4 regions of the Neobacillus sp. DHD-1R genome follow, and region 1 is predicted to be linked to each of the others. Evidence: a T-box and tRNA genes for the amino acid it is inferred to sense, from the RefSeq annotation. Region 1 holds a T-box; the other regions hold tRNA genes.

Region 1 (4,191 bases):
GGACAAGTGTCGTTTATGAGTACAATTCGTGGTCTTCACGAAGGAAGAATTGGCACCACAAATGTAAAGTGGCTCATTGATCTCGTTGCTATTGCGATGATTGCTTTAACAGGGACAGGTATCTATTTATCCATCAAAGTACTACGTGCCGAGGGAAAAAGAAAAAAACGTCAAGCAGAATTTGTAAGCTAATGTAAAAGAAGATGTCATAAAACAAAGGGTCAACCCTCACAACCTCAATATATTGAGTGCTAATCGTGAGGGCAGACCCTTTTTTATTCAACAATAATCGTTCCTTTAAACATTTGCATTCCACAGCTAAAGGTATATTCACCTGATTTATCAGGGGTAAAGGTGAGAGTTGTTGTCCCAGTTTTAAGGTTAACATTGTTAATATTAAAATCGGGGATCATAAAGGTAGATAAGCAACTATCTTTTAACGGATTTTTAATTTCCAATTCGACGGGAACTCCCTTTTTTACCCTGATAACATTTGGCGTATAACCTGTTTCTGTTACAAGCATTTTTACTTTTGGCGTGCTTTGGTTCGTTACATCGACTTCTGTTTTCGTAACTTTTTGATTGCTCGTTCCTTGTTGGGCTTGTGCCTGAGCAGGTTCATCTTGACCGGGAATTTTCACCATATTACTGCTATACATAAATAAAAACAAGGAGACGAGCACAAGCCCTCCTGCGATAATGGCAAAAGGTGAAAGTTCTTGCGTATCGATAGAGAATTTTTTGTTCGTCATAACGTGAATATAAATGATAACAAATCCAATAATGACAATATAAAAACCTAGTAAAATGCCGAGTAATATCGTTGGGTTAATGAATTGAAGAAAAACTCCAAGAATAGCCCCATTAATCCCACCCATTAAACCAGCAATAGAGCCCATTAATATTGCCAATAAACCAATCGGATGACCCGCTAAGAAACCAATGACAAAACCGATAATCATGCTGACACCAACGACTAAAAAAGTCTCACCAGAAGTAATACCAATAATACTGCCAGCTAGTAAGCCGGTTATCACAGCAATAACCATGCTGATCATGATTCCCGGAGTGTTATTCAACAGGTTTTTATGACGGTATTCAAGAAAAATAGAATAGCCAGTGCCAATCGCAACAAAAACTGCTGAAATAATTGAAAAAATACTCATCTAATAATCTCCCCATATGGCTTTTTGAAATAAACAACATATGAGTATTATAAATTTAAATATCCAATAGAAATTTGTATTTTTAGTGATTTATTTGAACATTTTATGAATATTGAGTGGTGGACATGTCATGGAGGTTATAAAAGGCTGTTTAATCCTTTTGTTCTAATATCAGAATTTATAAGTGTTGACTTCGAGAATTGTCTAGCTCCAGCGCCCTAGCGGCTAGTGTCCTTCGCTTTCCGCCCTACGATAAGTCAACATCGAATCGCCTCCGGCTCTTCGTGTTTCCTTTATCTCAGTTGGAGCGCTCCAGGCCATACGCCGCTGAACAGGGCGCTTGCGCTTTTCTTATTTATCAAGCGTATTTTTATAAATTCTTTTGAGGGCTTCATTTTGTAATTTGATGTATTCCAATAGTAAATCTTTTTCCTCTTCCTCCTGTTCAATCTCATCTTTTTTATCTAACATAGTGGTCACCCCAATTTTTATATACCTCGCATTTTACCTGAATTATCATTGTGAATAAAGTGGAATGCCTCATTTTTTCCTTTTCATAATATACAAAATAAAAATAAATTTGACATTTATTATTAGGAAATATATAATTTTCAAAAATACTATTGAAACTATGATGAGGATTAGTAAATTGAAAGGGTCTTACTAAGAGAGGAAACCAGTTGGTGTGAGGTTTCTTAAGACGTTCATTCGAACCTGCCTCTGAGTTCTGTATCGGATTAATTTTTGAAGATACATGCGGATAAAGTCCGTTATCATGGAGAGAGTATAAAGCTATTTGCTTTATGAATTTAGGGTGGTACCGCCAGGCCTTGGTCCCTTGTTAGGATCAAGGCCTTTTTATGTTCAAAAAAGCGAAATCCATACGCCGCTGTGCGGTGGAATTGGCTAATTCTCAAAATGAAAATTTAGTCTTTTCTTTTAAAAAAAATAATGAGGTGTCAAAAATGGCAAAGGAATTTGTAAAAGATGTTACTAGCATGGACGAGGACTTCGCCCAATGGTATACAGATGTAGTCACAAAAGCTGATTTAATTGATTATTCAAGTGTTCGCGGTTCAATGATTATCCGCCCTTATGGATTTGCCCTCTGGGATAATATTAAAAATGAATTGGATCGCCGCATTAAAGAAACAGGACATGAAAATGTTTATATGCCTTTATTCATTCCTGAAAGCTTGCTGCAAAAGGAAAAAGATCATGTTGAAGGCTTTGCTCCTGAAGTTGCTTGGGTTACTCATGGAGGATCGGAACCATTAGCAGAAAGATTGGTCGTTCGACCAACATCTGAGGTGTTATTCTGCGAGCATTATAGTAATATCATTCACTCCTATCGTGATTTACCAAAATTATATAACCAATGGGCAAACGTGGTTCGCTGGGAAAAAACGACTCGTCCATTCCTACGGACATTAGAGTTTTTATGGCAGGAAGGTCATACAGCTCATGCCACTGATGAAGAAGCCATGGAAGAAACAATTAAGATGCTTAATGTTTATGCTTCCATTTGTGAAGAGATTCTTGCTATTCCAGTTGTGAAAGGGCAAAAGACTGAGAAAGAAAAGTTTGCAGGAGCTAAAGCTACCTTTACGATTGAAAGCTTAATGCATGATGGAAAGGCATTGCAATCAGGTACTTCCCATCACTTTGGCACAGGCTTTGCCGAGGCATTTGGAATTCAGTACACCGATAAAGAAGGAAAACTGCAGTATGTACACCAAACATCTTGGGGGTTCACGACAAGAATTATTGGTGCATTAATCATGGTCCATGGGGATGACCGTGGTCTAGTGATTCCACCAAAAGCAGCTCCTACACAGGTGATGATTGTTCCAATCGCACAGCACAAAGAAGGCGTTCTAGACTTTGCATATGAATTAAAAAATTCGCTAGGACAAGTGGCTCGTGTGGGTATTGATGCAAGTGATAAAAAGCCAGGCTGGAAGTTCAATGAATACGAAATGAAGGGTATTCCTGTTCGTCTTGAAGTTGGACCAAAAGACATTGAAAACAAACAAGTTGTATTGGTAAGAAGGGATACGTTAGAGAAGGTAATCGTTCCTCTTGAGCAATTAGAAGCAAAGCTTATAGAATTATTGGATGATATTCAAACAAACCTTTACAATAAAGCATTGAAGCATCGCGAAGAAAGAACGTCTGTAGCGGTAACTCTTTCTGAATTAAAAGAAACGCTGGAAGCGAAACCTGGATTTATCAAGGCAATGTGGTGTGGTGACCTAGCCTGTGAAGAAAAAATCAAAGAAGAAACAGGTGCAACTTCACGCTGTATGCCATTTGAGCAAGAACAGTTGTCTGAGCAATGTGTTTGCTGTGGAAAAGACGCAAAACAAATGGTTTATTGGGCAAAAGCTTACTAAAAATACCGATTTATTAGGGCTCTTCCGATATGGAAGGGTCTTTTTATTAGTATTTTTGTTGAATATTTACTGCCCATTTTTAAGTATCTGGTTTATCCGCGAATTTATATTTTTATCCGCGAATCAATCTTTTTCTAGACGAACCCAAAGAAAAAAGGAAATCTACATTTTTTATCGAATACTTTAATTTCAGAAAGGGGAAGAAGTCCTATGAAACCAATCTTGCTAGATTTTCCTGAAGAGTTTTACACGGAAAGATTGTTAATTAGAAAGCCAATGCCTGGTGACGGAAAAGCGGTCTTTGACGCCATGCAGGCATCATTAAATGAATTGAAAGCTTGGATGCCTTGGGCTCATAGAGAGCAATCGGAACAAGATGTAGAAGCTAATATGCGCGATGCCCATGCGAAGTTTTTAACAAGAGAAGACCTAAGACTTCATGTATTTAAAAAAGGGACTGGGGAATTCATTGGTTCCTCGGGATTGCATAGAATTAACTGGGATGTGCCAAAGGTTGAAATTGGTTATTGGATTGATACTCGTTATAGCGGAAATGGCTACATCACTGAAGCAGCTGAAGCTATAACAGAATTTGCATTTAGAGAGTTAAAAGCAAGAAGAGTAGAGAT
Region 2 (4,191 bases), 1.5 Mb from region 1:
ACGATCTGGGCACTGTCTCAACGAGAGACTCGGTGAAATTATAGTACCTGTGAAGATGCAGGTTACCCGCGACAGGACGGAAAGACCCCGTGGAGCTTTACTGTAGCCTGATATTGAATTTTGGTACAGCTTGTACAGGATAGGTAGGAGCCTGAGAAGCCGGAGCGCTAGCTTCGGTGGAGGCGTCGGTGGGATACTACCCTGGCTGTATTGAAATTCTAACCCGCACCCCTGATCGGGGTGGGAGACAGTGTCAGGTGGGCAGTTTGACTGGGGCGGTCGCCTCCTAAAGAGTAACGGAGGCGCCCAAAGGTTCCCTCAGAATGGTTGGAAATCATTCGTAGAGTGTAAAGGCACAAGGGAGCTTGACTGCGAGACCTACAAGTCGAGCAGGGACGAAAGTCGGGCTTAGTGATCCGGTGGTTCCGCATGGAAGGGCCATCGCTCAACGGATAAAAGCTACCCCGGGGATAACAGGCTTATCTCCCCCAAGAGTCCACATCGACGGGGAGGTTTGGCACCTCGATGTCGGCTCATCGCATCCTGGGGCTGTAGTCGGTCCCAAGGGTTGGGCTGTTCGCCCATTAAAGCGGTACGCGAGCTGGGTTCAGAACGTCGTGAGACAGTTCGGTCCCTATCCGTCGTGGGCGCAGGAAATTTGAGAGGAGCTGTCCTTAGTACGAGAGGACCGGGATGGACGCACCGCTGGTGTACCAGTTGTCTTGCCAAAGGCATCGCTGGGTAGCTATGTGCGGACGGGATAAGTGCTGAAAGCATCTAAGCATGAAGCCCCCCTCAAGATGAGATTTCCCATAGCGTCAAGCTAGTAAGAACCCTGAAAGATGATCAGGTTGATAGGTCAGAGGTGGAAGCATGGCGACATGTGGAGCTGACTGATACTAATCGTTCGAGGACTTAACCATTTTTAAGCGAACTTGAGTTTTACACACTTCTTCTGTATTATCTAGTTTTGAGAGAACGATCTCTCAATAAAATAGTCTGGTAATTAAGGCGAGAAGGTCACACCCGTTCCCATACCGAACACGGAAGTTAAGCTTCTCAGCGCCGATGGTAGTTGGGACACGCGTCCCTGTGAGAGTAGGACGTTGCCAGGCTACCCCATTTGGGGCTATTTTTTTGTGAAAATTTATTACGGCCCCTTGGTCAAGCGGTTAAGACACCTCCCTTTCACGGAGGTAACACGGGTTCGAGTCCCGTAGGGGTCACCATATTTGGAGGATTAGCTCAGCTGGGAGAGCATCTGCCTTACAAGCAGAGGGTCGGCGGTTCGATCCCGTCATCCTCCACCATATTTCTTTCTAAACTCTAAGCCGGGGTAGCTCAATTGGTAGAGCAACTGACTTGTAATCAGTAGGTTGGGGGTTCAAGTCCTCTCGCCGGCACCATTATGTACGAGCCATTAGCTCAGTTGGTAGAGCATCTGACTTTTAATCAGAGGGTCGAAGGTTCGAGTCCTTCATGGCTCACCATAATAAATTTATATGCGGGTGTGGCGGAATTGGCAGACGCACCAGACTTAGGATCTGGCGCCGCAAGGCGTGGGGGTTCGACTCCCTTCACCCGCATTCATTTATTTTTCCATGCGGAAGTAGTTCAGTGGTAGAACATCACCTTGCCAAGGTGGGGGTCGCGGGTTCGAATCCCGTCTTCCGCTCCAAATGCGCCATTAGCTCAATAGAAAGAGTATCTGACTACAGACCATATGGTTGTAGGTTTGGCCCTCTATCGGGCATGCCATATATAACGGGAAGTAGCTCAGCTTGGTAGAGCACTTGGTTTGGGACCAAGGGGTCGCAGGTTCGAATCCTGTCTTCCCGACCATTTTTATACTTTTGGGGCCTTAGCTCAGCTGGGAGAGCGCCTGCTTTGCACGCAGGAGGTCAGCGGTTCGATCCCGCTAGGCTCCACTTATTTGGAGGAATACCCAAGTCTGGCTGAAGGGATCGGTCTTGAAAACCGACAGGCGGGTCATACCGCGCGGGGGTTCGAATCCCTCTTCCTCCTCCATAATATGTATTCTTGATTTTTATTGTCGCGGGGTGGAGCAGTCTGGTAGCTCGTCGGGCTCATAACCCGAAGGTCACAGGTTCAAATCCTGTCCCCGCAATATGGTCCGGTAGTTCAGTTGGTTAGAATGCCTGCCTGTCACGCAGGAGGTCGCGGGTTCGAGTCCCGTCCGGACCGCCATTTTATCCCAGTAGTTTTTTTGAGCAAAGGACTAACATTAAATTTGTTGTAGGTAAGAATATTAAATTGGCTCAGTAGCTCAGTCGGTAGAGCAAAGGACTGAAAATCCTTGTGTCGGCGGTTCGATTCCGTCCTGCGCCATCATATCTTTTAATACGCTATTTCAACTTATACATGGAGGGGTAGCGAAGTGGCTAAACGCGGCGGACTGTAAATCCGCTCCCTCAGGGTTCGGCGGTTCGAATCCGTCCCCCTCCACCATTATGGCGGTTGTGGCGAAGTGGTTAACGCATCGGATTGTGGTTCCGACATTCGTGGGTTCGATTCCCATCAGCCGCCCCATTTTTCTAATTTGATTGGGCTAATGCCTATTAAATGTTGGCGGCATAGCCAAGTGGTAAGGCAGAGGTCTGCAAAACCTTTACCACCGGTTCGAATCCGGTTGCCGCCTCCATCATAAATGCGGGTGTAGTTTACTGGTAAAACCTCAGCCTTCCAAGCTGATGTAGTGGGTTCGATTCCCATCACCCGCTCCACACTTCTATTTGGGCCTATAGCTCAGCTGGTTAGAGCGCACGCCTGATAAGCGTGAGGTCGATGGTTCGAGTCCATTTAGGCCCACCTTATTCTAATAGTATTTTATTGTTCCGCAGTAGCTCAGTGGTAGAGCAATCGGCTGTTAACCGATCGGTCGTAGGTTCGAGTCCTACCTGCGGAGCCATTTTTTTGGATCGGAAATACTCAACAGGCATCCATGATAATGGTTAGGTCACGTGAGCATTCCGCCATTCAATAATGCGCCTTTAGCTCAGCTGGATAGAGCATACGCCTTCTAAGCGTACGGTCAGAGGTTCGAATCCTCTAAGGCGCATAAAAGTTAATATGGATTAGAAGCGCCTGAGTACTTAACATACTCAGGCGCTTTTTTACTAATATACTTCACTCCAACGGGTGAATGAGTTGAAATTCTCTACTAGAGCGCAGCTAAGCTTAACACAGCAGACCAACAGTTTGGTCTGCTTTTTTGATATTTGCAGTTCGAAAAATCGGTTATACCGTAGTTCATTTCTTAACTTCCCCTAACCAATTGCGTCTCCAAGGCCGGCACTTTGCCCTAATAGGCGGTGTCTGGTCTATTAACGTAATTTATACTTTACTTCATGTAAACTTTTTTTTACATCATGCATATAATACTATGCATGGTGTAAAAGTGAACATACAGGGGGTGTAAACCATGACTTATCAAGAAAAGAAAAGCATTGTATCATTGATCAGCGCCATATTCATTTTCGTATCTTATGGCTTGTACATGTACCCTAAGTACCCTGAAGGAGGTCTGGAAACGACCGAAACCTTTCGTTATTGGGGTTCCTTCGTCCTCATTTTGACTTTGGTTTCAATAGTCGCGCACATCATTATCAGCATTATTTTTAACATCGTCTTTAGAATGACGACTAAAGAAAAGGAACCAAGATTTGCGGATGAACTGGATAAATTAATTGACTTGAAAGCGAACCGAAATTCTTTTTTTGTGTTTATCGCCGGCTTTCTTCTTGCAATGGGATCATTGATCATCTATCAGCCGTCACAGGTAATGTTCATTATCCTGATCAGTTCAGGATTCATTTCTGATGTGACCGGCTCCGTTACTAAACTTTATCACTATCGAAAAGGAGTCTAATATGGGTAAAACTCTTGTCGGCAATCACATCCGTAAATTACGATTCAACCATGATGAAATGACTCAGCAGCAATTAGCTGACAAGGTGGGCGTAACAAGGCAAACCATCGTGGCTCTTGAAAAAGGAAATTACTCCCCATCTCTAGAACTGGCTTTCCGCATTGCTCACGCATTTAACTTACCATTGGAAGAGGTATTCTTTTATGGGGACAACACAAAGTTGTAAGAACTTTGCTTGATTTACTTTACCGTTTTTGAATTTACGATAGGGCGGAGATAAAAAATGAATTCAAATAAAAAAG
Region 3 (4,191 bases), 2.6 Mb from region 1:
GCATCGTTTCCTACTTTACTAGCCCAGCCAGACCGTAGACCCAGTCTTGAAAGGCCAATTGCAACATTGGTTTCTGCCCCAGCAAGCTCACGGGTAAATTGACTGACTTCATGCAAGGGTCCTGGCTGATTGGCGATAAACATGGCCATTGCTTCGCCAAAGGTAACTACATCTAGCTGTTGCACGTTGTTAACGCCTCGCTTTCCTTAACCAAATCATTAATCATTTTAATAAAATCCTTTGTTTTCTTGTTCGGCACGATTGGAAATTCCAGTGCTTTCATAATGTCACCCGGTAAGCTCCTCATTACTTTCTTCCAGCTGTGTTCACCTTCAGATTGAAGTGGCACTGTAACGAAGGTATCATTCTTTACCTCCACCTGTTTTAAATGAAGATACACGACATAGGGAGCCAGCTTACTCAATGCTTCCTCAACATCCTGACCGGAATAATACCAGTTCCCAGCATCAAAGGTCATTTTAACCGAAACATCCTGTTCGACAACGCTTTCAAAAAATGCTTGTAACTGACTGATATTTCCTCCGTGTATTGTTTGGTCGTTTTCGACCAGTAATTGAATTTCAGGCTTTTGCTTTAGAAAAGCAGCAAGTTCAGTAACACTGGATTCTCCTTTTTGAAAATATCCGAGTGAAACCTTTATCCACTTGGCACCAAGCAAGACTCCTTCTTTAAAAATTTCACTTAATTGCTCTTCATTTAGCTGGTGGTTCTCTTTCCAGCATTCAATCGGAGCAGAATAAACAGTGAAGAGTCCAAATTTATCTATTTCACTTTTTATTTTATCGAGCTGCAGATTCTCATTCGGCAACAATTCACGACGAATTTCTAACCCATAGGCTCCCGCCTGAGCGATCAGCTCAACATAGGATGCTTGCCCATTTTCTAATACTGCCTTCCTATCAAAAGCATTTAACGGGACAATCACTTTTTTCATAACGAAGATCCTTTCTATGATGAACATTTATTATAAAACGGTTTAGTAAATCGGTTTAGTAAATCGATTTATTGATATTATAAACCCAATGAAAGCGTTTTTGCAATAGAATTTTATAAAAAATTCTAAGTAAAATAAAAAAAGGTGACTGATTCCCGTGTTAATGCACACGGTACCAATCACCTACAATATTTTTTTCAGATGGGCCTAAATGGACTCGAACCATCGACCTCACGCTTATCAGGCGTGCGCTCTAACCAGCTGAGCTATAGGCCCATATTCATTATGGAGCGGGTGATGGGAATCGAACCCACTACATCAGCTTGGAAGGCTGAGGTTTTACCAGTAAACTACACCCGCAATATATAAAAAGGCTGGGCTAGCTGGATTTGAACCAACGCATGTCGCAGTCAAAGTGCGATGCCTTACCGCTTGGCTATAGCCCAATAATAATAAAAATGGGGCGGCTGATGGGAATCGAACCCACGAATGCCTGAACCACAATCAGGTGCGTTAACCACTTCGCCACAACCGCCAAAATCTATATATATTAATAGTAGGAAACCTACTTGGAATAAAATGGCGGTCCGGACGGGACTCGAACCCGCGACCTCCTGCGTGACAGGCAGGCATTCTAACCAACTGAACTACCGGACCAAATTGCGGGGGCAGGATTTGAACCTGCGACCTTCGGGTTATGAGCCCGACGAGCTACCAGACTGCTCCACCCCGCGACAATAAAAAATATTTAGTTTGAAGCATGCTCCATATTTCGTTAATGACCGCCCCGATTTCGGAAAGCATAGCCAAGAAGCAGCTCAATCGTTGCGCTGTAGAGTAATCGAAGAAGCATATTCGAACGTGCTCCACCCCGCGACAATAAAAAACAATAAAAAATATTATGGAGGAGGAAGAGGGATTCGAACCCCCGCGCGGTATGACCCGCCTGTCGGTTTTCAAGACCGATCCCTTCAGCCAGACTTGGGTATTCCTCCATTATTAAAATAAACCATTTGGTAGCGGCGGAGGGGATCGAACCCCCGACCTTACGGGTATGAACCGTACGCTCTAGCCAGCTGAGCTACACCGCCAAACACACATATTATAACAATACTTCGACTGGTCGGGAAGACAGGATTCGAACCTGCGACCCCTTGGTCCCAAACCAAGTGCTCTACCAAGCTGAGCTACTTCCCGTAAAAATGCGCCCTGAGAGATTCGAACTCCCGACCTTTTGATTCGTAGTCAAACACTCTATCCAGCTGAGCTAAGGGCGCAAAATTACTAAATAGTAAATGGTGGAGGATGACGGGATCGAACCGCCGACCCTCTGCTTGTAAGGCAGATGCTCTCCCAGCTGAGCTAATCCTCCAAATGGTGACCCCTACGGGACTCGAACCCGTGTTACCTCCGTGAAAGGGAGGTGTCTTAACCGCTTGACCAAGGGGCCGGTATTCATTTTTGACAAAATAATAGCCCCAAAGGGGCAGTGCCTGGCAACGTCCTACTCTCACAGGGACGCGTGTCCCAACTACCATCGGCGCTGAGAAGCTTAACTTCCGTGTTCGGTATGGGAACGGGTGTGACCTTCTCGCCTTAATTACCAGACTATAAAATTAGAGAGATCATTCTCTCAAAACTAGATAATGCAGAAGAAGTGGTAAAACTCAAGTTCGCTTTAAAAATTGTCCAGCTGCGGCTCCTAACTTCTCGGCCGTTTCGATCCGTCCCTTCAAATCCAAAACCAGGATTTGCAGTGCCGGCTCTCCAACGTCTGTCGAAGTTGACCAGTCGCCTTCGCTTTTCTATTTGGTTAAGTCCTCGAACGATTAGTATCAGTCAGCTCCACATGTCGCCACGCTTCCACCTCTGACCTATCAACCTGATCATCTTTCAGGGTTCTTACTAGCTTGACGCTATGGGAAATCTCATCTTGAGGGGGGCTTCATGCTTAGATGCTTTCAGCACTTATCCCGTCCGCACATAGCTACCCAGCGATGCCTTTGGCAAGACAACTGGTACACCAGCGGTGCGTCCATCCCGGTCCTCTCGTACTAAGGACAGCTCCTCTCAAATTTCCTGCGCCCACGACGGATAGGGACCGAACTGTCTCACGACGTTCTGAACCCAGCTCGCGTACCGCTTTAATGGGCGAACAGCCCAACCCTTGGGACCGACTACAGCCCCAGGATGCGATGAGCCGACATCGAGGTGCCAAACCTCCCCGTCGATGTGGACTCTTGGGGGAGATAAGCCTGTTATCCCCGGGGTAGCTTTTATCCGTTGAGCGATGGCCCTTCCATGCGGAACCACCGGATCACTAAGCCCGACTTTCGTCCCTGCTCGACTTGTAGGTCTCGCAGTCAAGCTCCCTTGTGCCTTTACACTCTACGAATGATTTCCAACCATTCTGAGGGAACCTTTGGGCGCCTCCGTTACTCTTTAGGAGGCGACCGCCCCAGTCAAACTGCCCACCTGACACTGTCTCCCACCCCGATCAGGGGTGCGGGTTAGAATTTCAATACAGCCAGGGTAGTATCCCACCGACGCCTCCACCGAAGCTAGCGCTCCGGCTTCTCAGGCTCCTACCTATCCTGTACAAGCTGTACCAAAATTCAATATCAGGCTACAGTAAAGCTCCACGGGGTCTTTCCGTCCTGTCGCGGGTAACCTGCATCTTCACAGGTACTATAATTTCACCGAGTCTCTCGTTGAGACAGTGCCCAGATCGTTACGCCTTTCGTGCGGGTCGGAACTTACCCGACAAGGAATTTCGCTACCTTAGGACCGTTATAGTTACGGCCGCCGTTTACTGGGGCTTCGATTCAGAGCTTCGCTTGCGCTAACCCCTCCTCTTAACCTTCCAGCACCGGGCAGGCGTCAGCCCCTATACTTCGCCTTGCGGCTTCGCAGAGACCTGTGTTTTTGCTAAACAGTCGCCTGGGCCTATTCACTGCGGCTCTTCGAGGCTATTCACCCCAAAGAGCACCCCTTCTCCCGAAGTTACGGGGTCATTTTGCCGAGTTCCTTAACGAGAGTTCTCTCGCTCACCTTAGGATTCTCTCCTCGCCTACCTGTGTCGGTTTGCGGTACGGGCACCTTTTATCTCGCTAGAGGCTTTTCTTGGCAGTGTGGAATCAGGAACTTCGGTACTAAATTTCCCTCGCTGTCACAGCTCAGCCTTCACGGTAAGCGGATTTTCCTACTTACCAGCCTAACTGCTTAGACGCGCATAT
Region 4 (4,191 bases), 2.0 Mb from region 1:
TTAGTACGAGAGGACCGGGATGGACGCACCGCTGGTGTACCAGTTGTCTTGCCAAAGGCATCGCTGGGTAGCTATGTGCGGACGGGATAAGTGCTGAAAGCATCTAAGCATGAAGCCCCCCTCAAGATGAGATTTCCCATAGCGTCAAGCTAGTAAGAACCCTGAAAGATGATCAGGTTGATAGGTCAGAGGTGGAAGCGTGGCGACATGTGGAGCTGACTGATACTAATCGTTCGAGGACTTAACCAAATAGAAAAGCGGAGGCGACTGGTCAACTTCGACAGACGTTGGAGAGCCGGCACTGCAAATCCTGGTTTTGGATTTGAAGGGACGGATCGAAACGGCCGAGAAGTTAGGAGCCGCAGCTGGACAATTTTTAAAGCGAACTTGAGTTTTACAACACTTCTTCTAGATTATTTAGTTTTGAGGGAATGAAAAAATTTAAATTTCCTCTTGAAAAATATAAAAAAGACATTATAATAAAATAGTGTCGAATAAATAGTCTGGTAATTAAGGCGAGAAGGTCACACCCGTTCCCATACCGAACACGGAAGTTAAGCTTCTCAGCGCCGATGGTAGTTGGGACACGCGTCCCTGTGAGAGTAGGACGTTGCCAGGCTGTTATATGGAGGATTAGCTCAGCTGGGAGAGCATCTGCCTTACAAGCAGAGGGTCGGCGGTTCGATCCCGTCATCCTCCACCATAATAAATTTTCAATCTGTTTGCCGGGGTAGCTCAATTTGTAGAGTACGACCGAATATGCTTCCTGAAAAAACTTCAGCATACTGACCGAGTAGCTGCTTGAATATTCATTCTGAGGTCAGGATGACGGCAACAAGAACAGCGTGTTCAAACTTAATAATTTTCCAAACTACATGCCGGGGTAGCTCAATTGGTAGAGCAACTGACTTGTAATCAGTAGGTTGGGGGTTCAAGTCCTCTCGCCGGCACCTTTAGTACGAGCCATTAGCTCAGTTGGTAGAGCACGTTCGAGTAAGCTTCTATGAAACAGCTTCAGGGCACACGCCGAGTTGCTGCTTGAATAAGCTTACTGAGGTGTGGGCATCCGGCGAAATAAGTGATTAGTGTATTATATTAGTACGAGCCATTAGCTCAGTTGGTAGAGCATCTGACTTTTAATCAGAGGGTCGAAGGTTCGAGTCCTTCATGGCTCACCATAATAAATTTATATGCGGGTGTGGCGGAATTGGCAGACGCACCAGACTTAGGATCTGGCGCCGCAAGGCGTGGGGGTTCGACTCCCTTCACCCGCATCAAGATTTTTGCAATAGCAAATAACATAATGCGGAAGTAGTTCAGTGGTAGAACATCACCTTGCCAAGGTGGGGGTCGCGGGTTCGAATCCCGTCTTCCGCTCCAAAATGCCGGGGTGGCGGAACTGGCAGACGCACAGGACTTAAAATCCTGCGGTAGGTGACTACCGTACCGGTTCGATTCCGGTCCTCGGCACCATTTACAATAAAGTTATATGCGCCCTTAGCTCAGCTGGATAGAGTGTTTGACTACGAATCAAAAGGTCGGGAGTTCGAATCTCTCAGGGCGCATTTTTACGGGAAGTAGCTCAGCTTGGTAGAGCACTTGGTTTGGGACCAAGGGGTCGCAGGTTCGAATCCTGTCTTCCCGACCATTCAATTCATTCCTTTATGGGGTCTTAGCTCAGCTGGGAGAGCGCCTGCTTTGCACGCAGGAGGTCAGGGGTTCGATCCCCCTAGACTCCACCATAAAATAATTTGATATTTGGCGGTGTAGCTCAGCTGGCTAGAGCGTACGGTTCATACCCGTAAGGTCGGGGGTTCGATCCCCTCCGCCGCTACCATTTTATAAATGAACTTCAACTTGGACCTTTAGCTCAGCTGGTTAGAGCAGACGGCTCATAACCGTCCGGTCGTAGGTTCGAGTCCTACAAGGTCCACCAGTAATTTTATATTTAACACGGAGGAATACCCAAGTCTGGCTGAAGGGATCGGTCTTGAAAACCGACAGGCGGGTCATACCGCGCGGGGGTTCGAATCCCTCTTCCTCCTCCATATATTTATTATTATTGTCGCGGGGTGGAGCAGTCTGGTAGCTCGTCGGGCTCATAACCCGAAGGTCACAGGTTCAAATCCTGTCCCCGCAATATGGTCTGGTAGTTCAGTTGGTTAGAATGCCTGCCTGTCACGCAGGAGGTCGCGGGTTCGAGTCCCGTCCAGACCGCCATTTTATTGCACAGTAGCTTAAGTTAGTAGAACAGATTGTTCACATCATTGAATTAGCTTCTGCAGCAAAGGTCCTACCTCAATTTTCTTGTAGGTAAGAGTAATATGTTGGCTCAGTAGCTCAGTCGGTAGAGCAAAGGACTGAAAATCCTTGTGTCGGCGGTTCGATTCCGTCCTGAGCCACCATTTTTCAATTAAATAGTTTTTTATTGTGGCGGCTGTGGCGAAGTGGTTAACGCACCTGATTGTGGTTCAGGCATTCGTGGGTTCGATTCCCATCAGCCGCCCCATTATAAAAAATTGTTTTGCGGGTGTAGTTTACTGGTAAAACCTCAGCCTTCCAAGCTGATGTAGTGGGTTCGATTCCCATCACCCGCTCCAAATTCTTGGGCCTATAGCTCAGCTGGTTAGAGCGCACGCCTGATAAGCGTGAGGTCGATGGTTCGAGTCCATTTAGGCCCACCATAAATATTATTTTTCCGCAGTAGCTCAGTGGTAGAGCTATCGGCTGTTAACCGATCGGTCGTAGGTTCGAGTCCTACCTGCGGAGCCAAATTATGGGGAAGTACTCAAGTGGCTGAAGAGGCGCCCCTGCTAAGGGTGTAGGTCGGGTGACCGGCGCGAGGGTTCAAATCCCTCCTTCTCCGCCATAAAATAAATGGCCCCTTGGTCAAGCGGTTAAGACACCTCCCTTTCACGGAGGTAACACGGGTTCGAGTCCCGTAGGGGTCATATAAAGAACTGATAACAATCTGTTATCAGTTTTTTTTTATACAAATTTATCTTATCGCTGTTTTTATTTTAATGATAAGAACTCATTAACGACTGGGTACATTAAAAAAGAGAAGCCAGGCGTTAATAGTCCTGGATAAACGACCATTGCAATAAAATAACGCCGCTGGGGGTCGTCAAAAGCCCTGATAAACGACCGTGGCTCCCAAAAATCACTGCCGCCGGTCGCCAATAGCCCTGATAAACGACCGTAGTCCCAAAAAATTGCCTCCGGGGGTCGTCAATAGACCTCATAAACGACCGTGGCTCCCAAAAATCACTACCGCCGGTCGCCAATAGCCCTGATAAACGACCGTAGTCCCCAAAAATCACTGCCGCCGGTCGCCAATAGCACATATAAACGACTGGAGCCCCTAAAAATTTCAGCCGCCGGTCGCTAATAGCCCTGATAAACGACCGTGGCTCCCAAAAATCACTGCCGTAGCCGCAGCTGCAATCAACAACTCAAGCACCAAATAGCCTGTTTAATGTCTCCTAGAACCCATATTATCCCTCAAAATCAATATTGCAAGCCCCGCTTCGAAATACCCAGGTCGCCACCTACTCCCATCTAAACTCACAACCAGAAACAGTAGCATCGACACACACAAGCGATGCTGCCCATCAATTATGAGGATCCAAAGACCCTGTCTCGTCCTTAAAGACAGCTTCAAATTAGTTCTATATGCACCCCTTGCCAAGCCTTTAAGAAAAGCGTTTACAACCGTTGGTTATTCATTATGTTAATATAATATTTTCAACGTTGTTTATTTTGAGTTTCTTGTTGGTACCGCTTACATTTCTGCTAATTCCCTTAACTTTATGACGTTCATTTTATTAATGTTTAAATAATTTTTTTGCTTGAAAATCACTTAAATTTTCAAAAAAACTTTATATCTTTCTGTCGATTGATGGTGAAAATTCGGTCGTATAGTGTCGGAAATTGTCAGAAAAAGTCCTTTGGTGACAACATACCTCATTTATTGTCAGAAAAGATAAAAAAGTTTTCTGAGGCATATGATTCAATACCATTTATAATTGGTCAAAGAAGTACATATTTTCATTGAGGATGAGGAGAGCCATGACAGTGAATACCTTATTTCCAACAGATTATCAGCTGCACTTATTTCATGAAGGTAGCTACTTCCACAGTCATCAGCTTTTTGGCGCTCATATCTTTAAGGATTCCAATCAAGTATAT

Evidence for each region. A T-box is a leader RNA that pairs with one kind of tRNA and senses whether it is charged. The one in region 1 lies ahead of proS (proline--tRNA ligase), so its partner is inferred to be a tRNA-Pro.
Region 2: it encodes a tRNA-Pro, which carries the amino acid that the T-box ahead of proS (proline--tRNA ligase) is inferred to sense. The anticodon was not compared.
Region 3: it encodes a tRNA-Pro, which carries the amino acid that the T-box ahead of proS (proline--tRNA ligase) is inferred to sense. The anticodon was not compared.
Region 4: it encodes a tRNA-Pro, which carries the amino acid that the T-box ahead of proS (proline--tRNA ligase) is inferred to sense. The anticodon was not compared.

Annotation. Positions count from the first base shown of each region.
Region 1 covers NZ_CM173232.1:2,136,742-2,140,932, forward strand. The annotation lists gene AC3ANL_RS10245 (PepSY-associated TM helix domain-containing protein) at 1-192, shown strand, start outside; gene AC3ANL_RS10250 (cupredoxin domain-containing protein) at 276-1,166, opposite strand; T-box leader at 1,789-2,008, shown strand; gene proS (proline--tRNA ligase) at 2,132-3,562, shown strand; gene AC3ANL_RS10260 (GNAT family N-acetyltransferase) at 3,773-4,191, shown strand, end outside.
Region 2 covers NZ_CM173232.1:634,788-638,978, forward strand. The annotation lists rRNA gene AC3ANL_RS02970 (23S ribosomal RNA) at 1-923, shown strand, start outside; rRNA gene rrf (5S ribosomal RNA) at 999-1,115, shown strand; tRNA gene AC3ANL_RS02980 (tRNA-Glu) at 1,155-1,229, shown strand; tRNA gene AC3ANL_RS02985 (tRNA-Val) at 1,235-1,310, shown strand; tRNA gene AC3ANL_RS02990 (tRNA-Thr) at 1,331-1,406, shown strand; tRNA gene AC3ANL_RS02995 (tRNA-Lys) at 1,415-1,490, shown strand; tRNA gene AC3ANL_RS03000 (tRNA-Leu) at 1,505-1,586, shown strand; tRNA gene AC3ANL_RS03005 (tRNA-Gly) at 1,604-1,678, shown strand; tRNA gene AC3ANL_RS03010 (tRNA-Pro) at 1,766-1,842, shown strand; tRNA gene AC3ANL_RS03015 (tRNA-Ala) at 1,856-1,928, shown strand; tRNA gene AC3ANL_RS03020 (tRNA-Ser) at 1,936-2,028, shown strand; tRNA gene AC3ANL_RS03025 (tRNA-Met) at 2,055-2,128, shown strand; tRNA gene AC3ANL_RS03030 (tRNA-Asp) at 2,132-2,208, shown strand; tRNA gene AC3ANL_RS03035 (tRNA-Phe) at 2,277-2,349, shown strand; tRNA gene AC3ANL_RS03040 (tRNA-Tyr) at 2,385-2,469, shown strand; tRNA gene AC3ANL_RS03045 (tRNA-His) at 2,475-2,550, shown strand; tRNA gene AC3ANL_RS03050 (tRNA-Cys) at 2,589-2,662, shown strand; tRNA gene AC3ANL_RS03055 (tRNA-Gly) at 2,671-2,744, shown strand; tRNA gene AC3ANL_RS03060 (tRNA-Ile) at 2,756-2,829, shown strand; tRNA gene AC3ANL_RS03065 (tRNA-Asn) at 2,855-2,929, shown strand; tRNA gene AC3ANL_RS03070 (tRNA-Arg) at 3,006-3,079, shown strand; gene AC3ANL_RS03075 (hypothetical protein) at 3,443-3,889, shown strand; gene AC3ANL_RS03080 (helix-turn-helix transcriptional regulator) at 3,891-4,115, shown strand; gene AC3ANL_RS03085 (DUF4386 domain-containing protein) at 4,173-4,191, shown strand, end outside.
Region 3 covers NZ_CM173232.1:4,753,080-4,757,270, forward strand. The annotation lists gene AC3ANL_RS23455 (sugar kinase) at 1-185, opposite strand, end outside; gene AC3ANL_RS23460 (sugar phosphate isomerase/epimerase family protein) at 173-955, opposite strand; tRNA gene AC3ANL_RS23465 (tRNA-Ile) at 1,158-1,231, opposite strand; tRNA gene AC3ANL_RS23470 (tRNA-Gly) at 1,242-1,315, opposite strand; tRNA gene AC3ANL_RS23475 (tRNA-Gln) at 1,330-1,401, opposite strand; tRNA gene AC3ANL_RS23480 (tRNA-His) at 1,415-1,490, opposite strand; tRNA gene AC3ANL_RS23485 (tRNA-Asp) at 1,536-1,612, opposite strand; tRNA gene AC3ANL_RS23490 (tRNA-Met) at 1,616-1,689, opposite strand; tRNA gene AC3ANL_RS23495 (tRNA-Ser) at 1,858-1,950, opposite strand; tRNA gene AC3ANL_RS23500 (tRNA-Met) at 1,970-2,046, opposite strand; tRNA gene AC3ANL_RS23505 (tRNA-Pro) at 2,076-2,152, opposite strand; tRNA gene AC3ANL_RS23510 (tRNA-Arg) at 2,159-2,232, opposite strand; tRNA gene AC3ANL_RS23515 (tRNA-Val) at 2,252-2,327, opposite strand; tRNA gene AC3ANL_RS23520 (tRNA-Glu) at 2,331-2,405, opposite strand; rRNA gene rrf (5S ribosomal RNA) at 2,447-2,563, opposite strand; rRNA gene AC3ANL_RS23530 (23S ribosomal RNA) at 2,765-4,191, opposite strand, start outside.
Region 4 covers NZ_CM173232.1:4,101,061-4,105,251, reverse strand. The annotation lists rRNA gene AC3ANL_RS20330 (23S ribosomal RNA) at 1-249, shown strand, start outside; rRNA gene rrf (5S ribosomal RNA) at 503-619, shown strand; tRNA gene AC3ANL_RS20320 (tRNA-Val) at 628-703, shown strand; tRNA gene AC3ANL_RS20315 (tRNA-Thr) at 878-950, shown strand; tRNA gene AC3ANL_RS20310 (tRNA-Lys) at 1,103-1,178, shown strand; tRNA gene AC3ANL_RS20305 (tRNA-Leu) at 1,193-1,274, shown strand; tRNA gene AC3ANL_RS20300 (tRNA-Gly) at 1,306-1,380, shown strand; tRNA gene AC3ANL_RS20295 (tRNA-Leu) at 1,385-1,473, shown strand; tRNA gene AC3ANL_RS20290 (tRNA-Arg) at 1,492-1,565, shown strand; tRNA gene AC3ANL_RS20285 (tRNA-Pro) at 1,572-1,648, shown strand; tRNA gene AC3ANL_RS20280 (tRNA-Ala) at 1,667-1,742, shown strand; tRNA gene AC3ANL_RS20275 (tRNA-Met) at 1,761-1,837, shown strand; tRNA gene AC3ANL_RS20270 (tRNA-Ile) at 1,860-1,936, shown strand; tRNA gene AC3ANL_RS20265 (tRNA-Ser) at 1,956-2,048, shown strand; tRNA gene AC3ANL_RS20260 (tRNA-Met) at 2,067-2,140, shown strand; tRNA gene AC3ANL_RS20255 (tRNA-Asp) at 2,144-2,220, shown strand; tRNA gene AC3ANL_RS20250 (tRNA-Phe) at 2,330-2,405, shown strand; tRNA gene AC3ANL_RS20245 (tRNA-His) at 2,434-2,509, shown strand; tRNA gene AC3ANL_RS20240 (tRNA-Gly) at 2,527-2,600, shown strand; tRNA gene AC3ANL_RS20235 (tRNA-Ile) at 2,608-2,684, shown strand; tRNA gene AC3ANL_RS20230 (tRNA-Asn) at 2,698-2,772, shown strand; tRNA gene AC3ANL_RS20225 (tRNA-Ser) at 2,779-2,869, shown strand; tRNA gene AC3ANL_RS20220 (tRNA-Glu) at 2,880-2,951, shown strand; gene glgB (1,4-alpha-glucan branching protein GlgB) at 4,072-4,191, shown strand, end outside.